2 regions of the Ruminococcus sp. NATIVEDY160 genome follow, and region 1 is predicted to be linked to the other one. Evidence: predicted binding sites of a transcription regulator. Region 1 holds the regulator's gene; the other holds the start of a gene.
The links. Region 1 encodes LexA, which represses DNA repair genes until DNA is damaged. Its sites were predicted from a motif close to CNAACANNTGTTNG; they were not measured.
Positions count from the first base shown of each region.

Region 2: the regulator LexA is predicted to act here: its motif matches at 2,676-2,689, upstream of AB1I49_RS11090 (DNA polymerase Y family protein).

Region 1 is NZ_CP162391.1:102,327-106,740, reverse strand. Features, by position in the region: gene AB1I49_RS00540 (MGMT family protein) at 1-132, opposite strand, end outside; gene AB1I49_RS00535 (hypothetical protein) at 113-382, opposite strand; gene AB1I49_RS00530 (hypothetical protein) at 467-760, shown strand; gene AB1I49_RS00525 (hypothetical protein) at 685-1,128, opposite strand; gene AB1I49_RS00520 (DUF6472 family protein) at 1,431-1,604, opposite strand; gene AB1I49_RS00515 (LOG family protein) at 1,604-2,173, opposite strand; gene lexA (transcriptional repressor LexA) at 2,186-2,773, opposite strand; gene AB1I49_RS00505 (HAD family hydrolase) at 3,078-3,725, opposite strand; gene AB1I49_RS00500 (DMT family transporter) at 3,843-4,414, opposite strand, start outside.
Region 2 is NZ_CP162391.1:2,245,576-2,249,989, forward strand. Features, by position in the region: gene AB1I49_RS11065 (hypothetical protein) at 1-205, opposite strand, end outside; gene AB1I49_RS11070 (hypothetical protein) at 306-446, opposite strand; gene AB1I49_RS11075 (ImmA/IrrE family metallo-endopeptidase) at 437-835, opposite strand; gene AB1I49_RS11080 (hypothetical protein) at 852-1,091, opposite strand; gene AB1I49_RS11085 (hypothetical protein) at 1,070-1,399, opposite strand; gene AB1I49_RS11090 (DNA polymerase Y family protein) at 1,406-2,638, opposite strand; gene AB1I49_RS11095 (helix-turn-helix domain-containing protein) at 2,805-3,179, shown strand; gene AB1I49_RS11100 (ImmA/IrrE family metallo-endopeptidase) at 3,371-3,880, shown strand; gene AB1I49_RS11105 (Ada metal-binding domain-containing protein) at 3,925-4,119, opposite strand; gene AB1I49_RS11110 (SIR2 family NAD-dependent protein deacylase) at 4,215-4,414, shown strand, end outside.

The DNA.
Region 1 (4,414 bases):
GACAGCACGCGCTGCGCCGCCGTTGCCCGCAAGAGCGGCGACCTGTCCGTAGGTCGCGACGCGCCCGCGCGGGATAAGGCACACCGCCGCGTAGATTTTGTCATAAAAGGAGTTATTCTTCGTATTTTTCATCGGCATTCTCTTCGGGTTCATCTTCGGGTTCATCTTCGGAAGCTGCTTCGGGTGCTTCTTCGGAAGGAACGGCTTTTTCGGAACCGCTTTCTGCCATAATGCTGACCATATCCTGAGTGTTTTTCAGGGCACGGCGTTTTTTCTCCTCTGCCTTCTCCATATCCTCGCGCTGAATGCGCTCGATTATCTCGGATATGCTCTCCTCATCCTCGTCGCGATAATTGCCCGTCGCGATTCTGATAATGTTCACGAAATCCGCGAGCGTGAGAAGATCATTCGTGACCAGAAGAATGAAATCGCGGCGCTGAAGCGCGAAATCGAAAAGCGCGACAGAATGATAGAACAGCTCAAGAGCAACATCAAGGCTCTTGAGGATCAGATCAAGGAGCTCAGGAACGAGCTCCAGAAGGTCAAGGCAGAGCTCATCAAGGCGAAGGAACGCATCGCCGAGCTCGAAGCAAAGGTCGCCGAGCTCGAGGCAAGGAGCGCGGAGCTCGAGGCAATGGTTGCAGCCCTGACCGCGAAGGTCGCCGAGCTCGAGGCAATCAAGGCTCAGCTCGAGGCGAAGATCACAGAGCTCGAAGGTATCATCGAGGAGCAGAAGAGAAAGCTCTTCTTGTTTCTCTGACGCTCGGCGCCGCTCTTGTTTGTAAAGCGTGTGCCGTCGTTTGAGGTCGCGGGGTCAAGAAGAATATCCGCGAGCTTTGTGTTGTCGCCCGCTAGGAACTCGTCGATCATCTCGTTTGTAATGACCTTGCCGTACTTGCTGAGATCGGTGCCGTAGTCGTGCATAGCGACCTTGAGCTGAACAGCAACGCTGATATGTACGTCAAGTGTGTCTACACCCGCGAAGGTATTGATCGTGAACCACGCGACGGTCGAGGTGGTCATCGAGAGAAGCGTGATGATCGCAATGAACACAATCAGCCTCCTGCGGCTTTTTGAGCTCATTTTTTCACTCGTCAGCTTCTCGGCTGCCTTTTTGAAAACACCCATTGCAGACACTCCTTTTTTCATCATTTATCGACAAAAGGTACAGTTTTGTATGCATTCACAAAAACATCACATTTGCTTTGTGCAGTTTAAATGCTATTTCTCGCAGCTATTAATCAATTTTTGAGTAATAATATTCAACAGCCGAAGCACCAAGGTTTATCAGCCGTTTGCGCTGTACGTGAGAATACCGTAAACGCAATGGAAATCCGCAGATTTCCGCGAGTACGGCAGGCAAAACCCTAAATGTACCTTTCAGAACAAAAAAATAACGCCGCCCCTTTGCGGGACGGCGCAATAGATTATCAATTTTGTTTTTGCACGATCTTGTACTCGTCGTAGAGCTGAAAGTAATGGCAGCCCTTTACGCTCTGGGTGAGGAAGCGCTCCATCTCGTCCTCGTCAAGATTGACCGAGCAGTAGTCGCCGAACTCTTCGTCGGCAACGTAGTGCGCGCACTGTTCGCAGCAATCAGCCATCATCTGCCTCCGTATTTGTCGTACTCGACAGCCGTGTAGCCGTCGATGATCTCAAAGACCTCTTCCTCGGTTTCGACGACCGAGTAAAGGCTTCTGGTGTCCTCAGAGAGAAATTTGCCGCGGATAGCGTTCTCCATGAGCTCGATCAGCCCGTCGTAGCAACCCAGAAGGTTGTAGATAACGATCGGCTTTTTGTGCCTGCCGAGCTGCTTGAGGGTCAGCACCTCGAAAAACTCATCGAAGGTGCCGATGCCGCCCGCGCAGATGACAAACGCGTCGGAGTTGTCCTCCATGTACGCCTTGCGCTCGCGCATTGAGTCGGTGAAAACAAGATTGCACTCCTCGAGCAGGACATTCCTCTCCCTGAAGAAATACGGGCTGACTCCCGTCGGAACGCCTCCCTCTGAAATATGGCCGCGCGCAGCAGCTCCCATGATCCCGTACTTTCCCGCGCCGAAGATCATACCCTCGCCGCGTCTGCATATCGCCGCGCCGAGAGAGTACGCGGCGTCAAGATATCGTCTGTCGATCGCCTCGCTAGAGGAACCGAAAACGCAAACGGTGCTCAAATCTATCTCTCCTTAGTAATTTCTGATGAGTGAAACGACCTTGCCGAGCAGAACTACCTCGTCGACGATGATCGGCTCAAAGCTGTCGTTTTCGGGCTGCAGGCGGAAGCAGCCGTTTTCCTTGTAAAAACGCTTGACGGTGGCGCTGTCCTCGACCATCGCGACGACGATCTCGCCGTTCTCTGCGACGGGCGTGCGGTGGACGATCACGATATCTCCGTCGAGAATGCCCGCGTTGATCATACTCTCGCCCTGTACTCTGAGCGCAAAGAGCTCTCTGCCGCGCTTGAGCTGCTCGGGCACGGGCACGTAGAACTCAATGTCCTGGATAGCGGTGATGGGAATGCCCGCAGCGACCTTGCCGAGGACGGGCACACTGGCGCTCTTCTCCTCGCCCGCGATCTGAATGCAGCGGTTAACGCCGTGCTCGCGGATAATCAGCCCCTTTTCCTCGAGAGCCTTGAGGTGATGGTGCACCGTCGAGGTCGAGCTGAGTCCCGTGTAGTCGCAGATTTCACGCACAGAGGGTACCCTTCCGCTGTCGGAGCATTCGCGGAGGTATTCGAGTATCTTCGATTGACTTTTACTGAGTGTTTTCATAAGCGCACACACCTTTCCGACTATATTGTAACACAGGTTTTCGGAAAAATCAAACATTTGTTTTGACTTTTTTGAAAAAAATTTTTTCAGCGAGGTTTCAACCAGAATTCACACAGTTTTCATATTGATATAGTTTAATAAAAGCGTACTCAAAAGACGGAACCGCAACCGTCGAGTATATTGTTCTACCCTCCTCAATACGTGCCGGCACAGAGGCACGTAATTGTACCCCTCATTTTTTACAGACAGGAAACGCCCGATGTACCATCGGGCGTTTCTCTCTTTAATTTTCAATTTTTCATTTTCAATTTTCAATTATCCTCACGACGTCAGCCAGTCCGTCAGCGATGTCGTACAGCAGCGGCTTTATCTCCTCCGCCGCGCCGTCGAGGTCGGGCACCATGACCGTTTTGCAGCCTGCCGCGTGAGCCGAGCGTATCCCGTTCGGCGAGTCCTCGAGGGCTATGCACTCTTCGGGCTTCAGACCGAGGAGGCTCGCGGCATATATATAGATATCGGGCGCAGGCTTGCCGTGCTCGACCTGCTTCGCGCTTGCTACCGCGTCGAAATATTTCAGCAGTCCGACGCGCTCGAGGTACTTCTCGGCGAGGGGCTTTGCGGTTGCCGTCGCGAGTGCGACCTTTATTCCCTTTTCTTTTAAATAGGAAAGAAGATACTCCGCTTGGGGCTTAGGCTCGATGCCGTGGACGTCGACATAGGCGTTCATCAGCTCGATACGCTTGTTTCGCACTTCGTCGTAGTCGAAGCTCTCACCGAACCAGCCCTGTAATTTTTCGATCGCGTAGGGTCGCGCCATTGAGCGGATACCGAGCGCGTGCTTTCGCTCCATCGGGAAGCCGCACGCCTGACCCGCCTCGCACCAGAAGCGTACGTATAGCTTTTCACTGTCTAAAATAACACCGTCCATATCGAACAAAACGCCTTTAATCATGCTTTTCTCCTTTCGGAACCTCTCCCGCGTAAACGCGCGGCATTGCTATTACGGCGCGGTATAGTCCGCGATTCTGCCGCCGGGCTTCCCGGACCGTCCATATCAGTGAGAATACCTTTAATCATGACCTTCTCCTTTCGCTTTGATTGTAATATTTACAAGCACTATTCCCGCGGCTATCAGCAGCAGCGCGAGTAGTGTTTCTATTTTAAATACAGCTTCACCGAGCAGCAGTCCCGAGAGCGCGGTGCCGAAAACGGGTATCAGCAGCGTGTAGACCGAGATCTTGCTCGCGGGGTGGTGCTTGAGCAGCGCAGTCCATACGCTGAACGCCGCAGCCGACACAAACGAAAGCCACAGAAGTATCGCCACACCCTGCAGGCTCGAGAAGTTCAGCCTGCCGCCCCAAATCAGTCCGGCGACTGCCAGCAGACCACCGCCGGCAAGGAGCTGCCACGCCGTCACGGTCAGCGGATTCCGTCCGCTTGCGACCTTCTTTGAGAGCAGGTTGCCTGCAGCCGCGCAGGCGGTCGAAATGAAAATCATACTGTCGCCGAAGAGCGTATCGCCCGACACGCCGCCGCCCTGATTCATCACGAGCACGCCGCCGAAGCCGAGGACGCAGCCGAGGATTTTGAGAACGGTCAGCCTGTCCGAGCGGAAGAATACCGGCGCGGCGAGGACGGTCA
Region 2 (4,414 bases), 280 kb from region 1:
TGCTAAAACTCCGTGCAAGTGGTGCTGTGTGAGCGTGATTTGCATCCAACTCTGCATCCAGACCGTTCTCCATGAATTCGGCGATTGTTTCCTTAAATAGATTCTGGATATCCTCCATGCTGCTGACTCCGCTGCTTTGTAGGAGTTCCCGGATCTTTTCCCTCCGGGCTTGTTCTTCAGGACTGCGTTTTCTTCTGCTGCTCATAATTAAACCTCCAATTCGGTGCTTCTATTTTACACCAGATTGGAGGTTTACACAACTTTTGGGATGGTCTCGAGCTTGAACCTCAAGCCGCCTTCTAATGTCATTTGATTTCAAGTTGTTTTTGTAGCTGCTGTTTTAATTTTGGAGCTTGTTTTTCATAAAGTTTTGCAGAAGCGTCGGTCAGGCAACCGTCATCTGTCAGCAATGGCGTATCCAGCACTGCTTTGACACTCACTGCCATTGATGCAGCTGCAGCAACCGTCTGTTTGCTTTTCGTTGAATATTTGGAGTAATATGATGGGCGATCTCATGCGCGATAGTAAAATTGAGTCTGCCGGCACACCCTCTTGTGAGCGCTTCATTGATAACGATGGTTCTGCCGGACAGCTCAAGCGTGATATCCGACTGATTCGCGTCGGTCAGCGTAATATCCATATCGTTAAACGCTGTAAATCCCATGATGTCAGAATCCTCTCCTAAATCCACGAACTTCACATCCAATCCCCACATTTCAGCCAACGTGATCGGATTCACCTTGAAAAGCTCCCAATCCACACCGATGTATTCTTTGTACTTCTGAATTGTTTGTGTAGCAAGGCTGCTAATTTCACCACTTCTAAGATATAGCATTGTCGTTCCTCCCGTTCTATTGTTTTGCCTCGACAAACCACTTGCCTTCATCCTCAAAAAGATAGGTTTCTTTGCCCGATATTGATACCGTATAACGGATACCGGTGCCGCCGACCTTCATCGCGGCACATCTTTTTACCTGAATCAAGCGGTCGATCACATAGGATTTGCCATCCTCAAATACTAAGCTCATTGGTCTTTTTCTGCCGTCCTTATTCTCACGGACGATTACGTCTACAAATACTTTTCGCGCCATAACACACCTCGTTCAAACTGATTGACAGTCATCAGCGCTCTGCCGACATATTTACCGGAGATTTTGTGTCTGGACATTTTGTAAACCTTGTTTTCACTGTCGCCGACATTAAATACGTTCAAGGCGCCTTCCTTGAACGCCAGCTTCCGCTGCACAAAAACAATTGAATCATCAATTACGCCCACATCACCGAATCCCCAATCATCCTTCGCGACACAGCACAAAATTGAGTTTTCGTTTTCATACATAGAGCATCCGATGACGCCATAAGATATTGTCGGCGGATGCGCCTGCAATAATCCATTCATCCATAATCACCTCATATTCGCCATACCTGTAGGCATTGTAAGTTTTGCTTGATTATTCATCATCCATACGTTTTTCAGCAATACCGCGTTTTTGATTATCTCGCTGCCGAAGCGCGCTCTCAGCGACTCGATGCAGTTATCTATTTTTGTCTGCCGGGTCATTGAATCCTGATCGACAAACAAATCCAACTGCATTGGAGCGGAATCGGATATGAGATTAATCGCTCTGACGGTTACCGAGCGTATGTTTTTATTCCAGACATACTTTTGAAGGAATAAGGCATAAGCAAGCTTTGCAATCACGAATGGGGACTGTGTTGCAAAATTGAGTTTTTGCTGCCACTCCTTATGCATTAAATCTTCATTTCTGATGCAGATAGAGATACCCATACAATTCATGCCGAGCTTTTTCAGTCTGTGACCGATATCCTGGGACAGCTCGAGGATTGTGATCCATACTTCTTCGTTGGAAGTGAGGTCTGCTTTTGTAGTGGTGCCGTGACCGACTGACTTCACAACCGGTCTGTAGTCTTCATACATAACGGGAGAGTTATCTAAACCGTTAGCGTATTGCCACAGCTTCAGCCCATGTATCCCAAGATGTGATTTTAGAAATTCGGGAGCTGTGTTTGCCAAATCTCCGATTGTCCGAATACAAAACCTGTCAAGCGTTCTCTTTGTAGCCCGTCCGACAAACAACAGATCAGATGCGGGCAAGCGCCAGATTTTCTCCTTGAAGGATTCTTTGGGAATTACTGTTACAGCATCGGGTTTCTTCATATCGCTGCCGAGCTTGGCAAAAATCTTATTGTATGAAACTCCCACGGAAACAGTCAGCCCGAGTTCTTCCTTCATGGTTTCTTTGATCTCATAAGCTACGGCTTCGGGATTTTTGCCGTTATACTCTGAAATATCCAGCCAGCACTCGTCCATTCCATAGGGTTCAACCTGATTCGTGTAGTGGCCATATACCTCCCGCGCGAGCTTTGAGTATTTGATGTATTCATCAAAATGAGGCGAAACGATAACAAGACCTGTACATTTTTGCTGCGCCTGCCACACTGCTTCTCCCGTCTGAACGCCATATGCTTTGGCAGGATAGTTCTTTGCCAACACGATACCGTGCCGTTCCTCTACACTTCCGCAGACAGCTACAGGCTTCCCTTTGAGAGACGGGTTCAGCATACATTCAACTGAAGCGTAAAAGTTATTCATATCGCTGTGCAGTATGTTTCTCATAGCCCACCTATGAAAGAAATATTTTTCTTGACATATTAAAACATATGTGCTATTATTAGCTTGTAACAGGAAGATAATTTCCTTTTGACAGTATTGTAACAGAAATACATTTCTTTGTCAATAGGGATTTTGAGAAAATATTTTCCGATTTATTTGAGGTGAAATTATGAGCAGTTACGGCGAACGATTGATGAGAGCGCGCAAAGAGAAAGAGCTTTCCCGGGAAGAACTGGGAAAACTCTGCGGAATCACCGGAAGAACTATTCAGAATTATGAATTGGGGCATGTTACGCCCAATCGCATTGACGTTTCTCAACGGCTTGCTGATGTTTTGGACATATCGGTCGACTATCTGATCTACGGCGAGAAAGAGGAAACAGAACTCACGGAAGAGGAGAAGAAGGAAATCCTTGCTCACGCTTCTGCTTTATTTGCAGGCGGCAAATTATCTGACGAAGAGCAGCTTGCCTTTATTTACGAGCTTCAGACGCTCTATATGAAAGCAAGGCAAATTATAAAAGATCGCGAAGACGAGCAATAAACCTCGCCGGATTGTAAATGAAAAAAAGCATTCAAAAGACATAAAAACAGGGTAATACCAGAGCATTGTCCTTTTTATGACACATCTGTTTTTGTATAATGATGATAGGCGAGTAGCATTTTTTCGTCATTTTTTGAATCTCGAAATCCATTTTTTGAACAATTATTTGCAATCAAGAGGTAAAGAGCAAAATGAAAAAGAACTATATTTACGCATGTGTTGAGGAACTCATCGAGAAGTATAACACTTCCGATCCGTTTGAACTGATGGATGCGCTTGATATTCACTGCGAGTCCAGCAATCTGGAACATTTGAAGGGGTATTGCGTCATCATTCACGGCATCAAGTTTATTGCGATCAACGAGAATCTTCGCCCTGCAGAGCGCAAAATCGTCGCGGCGCATGAGTTGGGACATATTATTCTTCATTCAGACAAATTAAAGGCCGCCGCGCATGAGGACATGAATATCTATAACATCGCAGACAAAACGGAGTATCAAGCGAACCTCTTTGCCGCTGACCTGTTGCTTGACGATGATGAGGTTGATGAGCTGGCAATGCAGGAAGGTATTGATTTCTACACGATGGCAAGATACCTCTACACAAATCCTCAGCTGTTGGGATTCAAGCTGTTTAGCATGGCTAACAGGGGATATAACTACAATTTTCATATTCCACCGAAAAGTACATTTTTGGCATAAAAATGACCACGCAGGATTTGGAACTGCGTGGTTTGCTTTTTGTTTTATATTTGTGTCTGTTTCCATTGTAGATATTTTTCTCTCATGCAAATAGCACACGGTCTATATCCAGCTGCAATTGCAGCGGCTTCATCTGCAAAGAAAACTCTGTACTTCACATAATTTCCTTTTGCTATGTGTCGTAAAGCGGAAGGGCAATCCAATCTGCCGTATATTTTCAATTTCTTATGCCCGCCCAATGTTCCTTTGTTTTCGGAATAATACTCTTTACCATTCGGGCGAACGCTTTTTCAAGCATTTTTCTGACTTTGCCGAAAAGTACGGCATTACCGATATGTATTCGGGCGGATTCTATCCGTTCCCGGATAAAGAAACCTTCTGGGCGTGGTGGAGCAGACATATCTATTTCAACCGCTATATAAAAGCTCCTAACCCCGTGTATGACGATTTGATAAATCTCGTTAAGGATAAGAATTACTTTGTCCTCACAACGAATGTTGACCATCAGTTTCAGTTGGCAGGCTTTGACAAGGA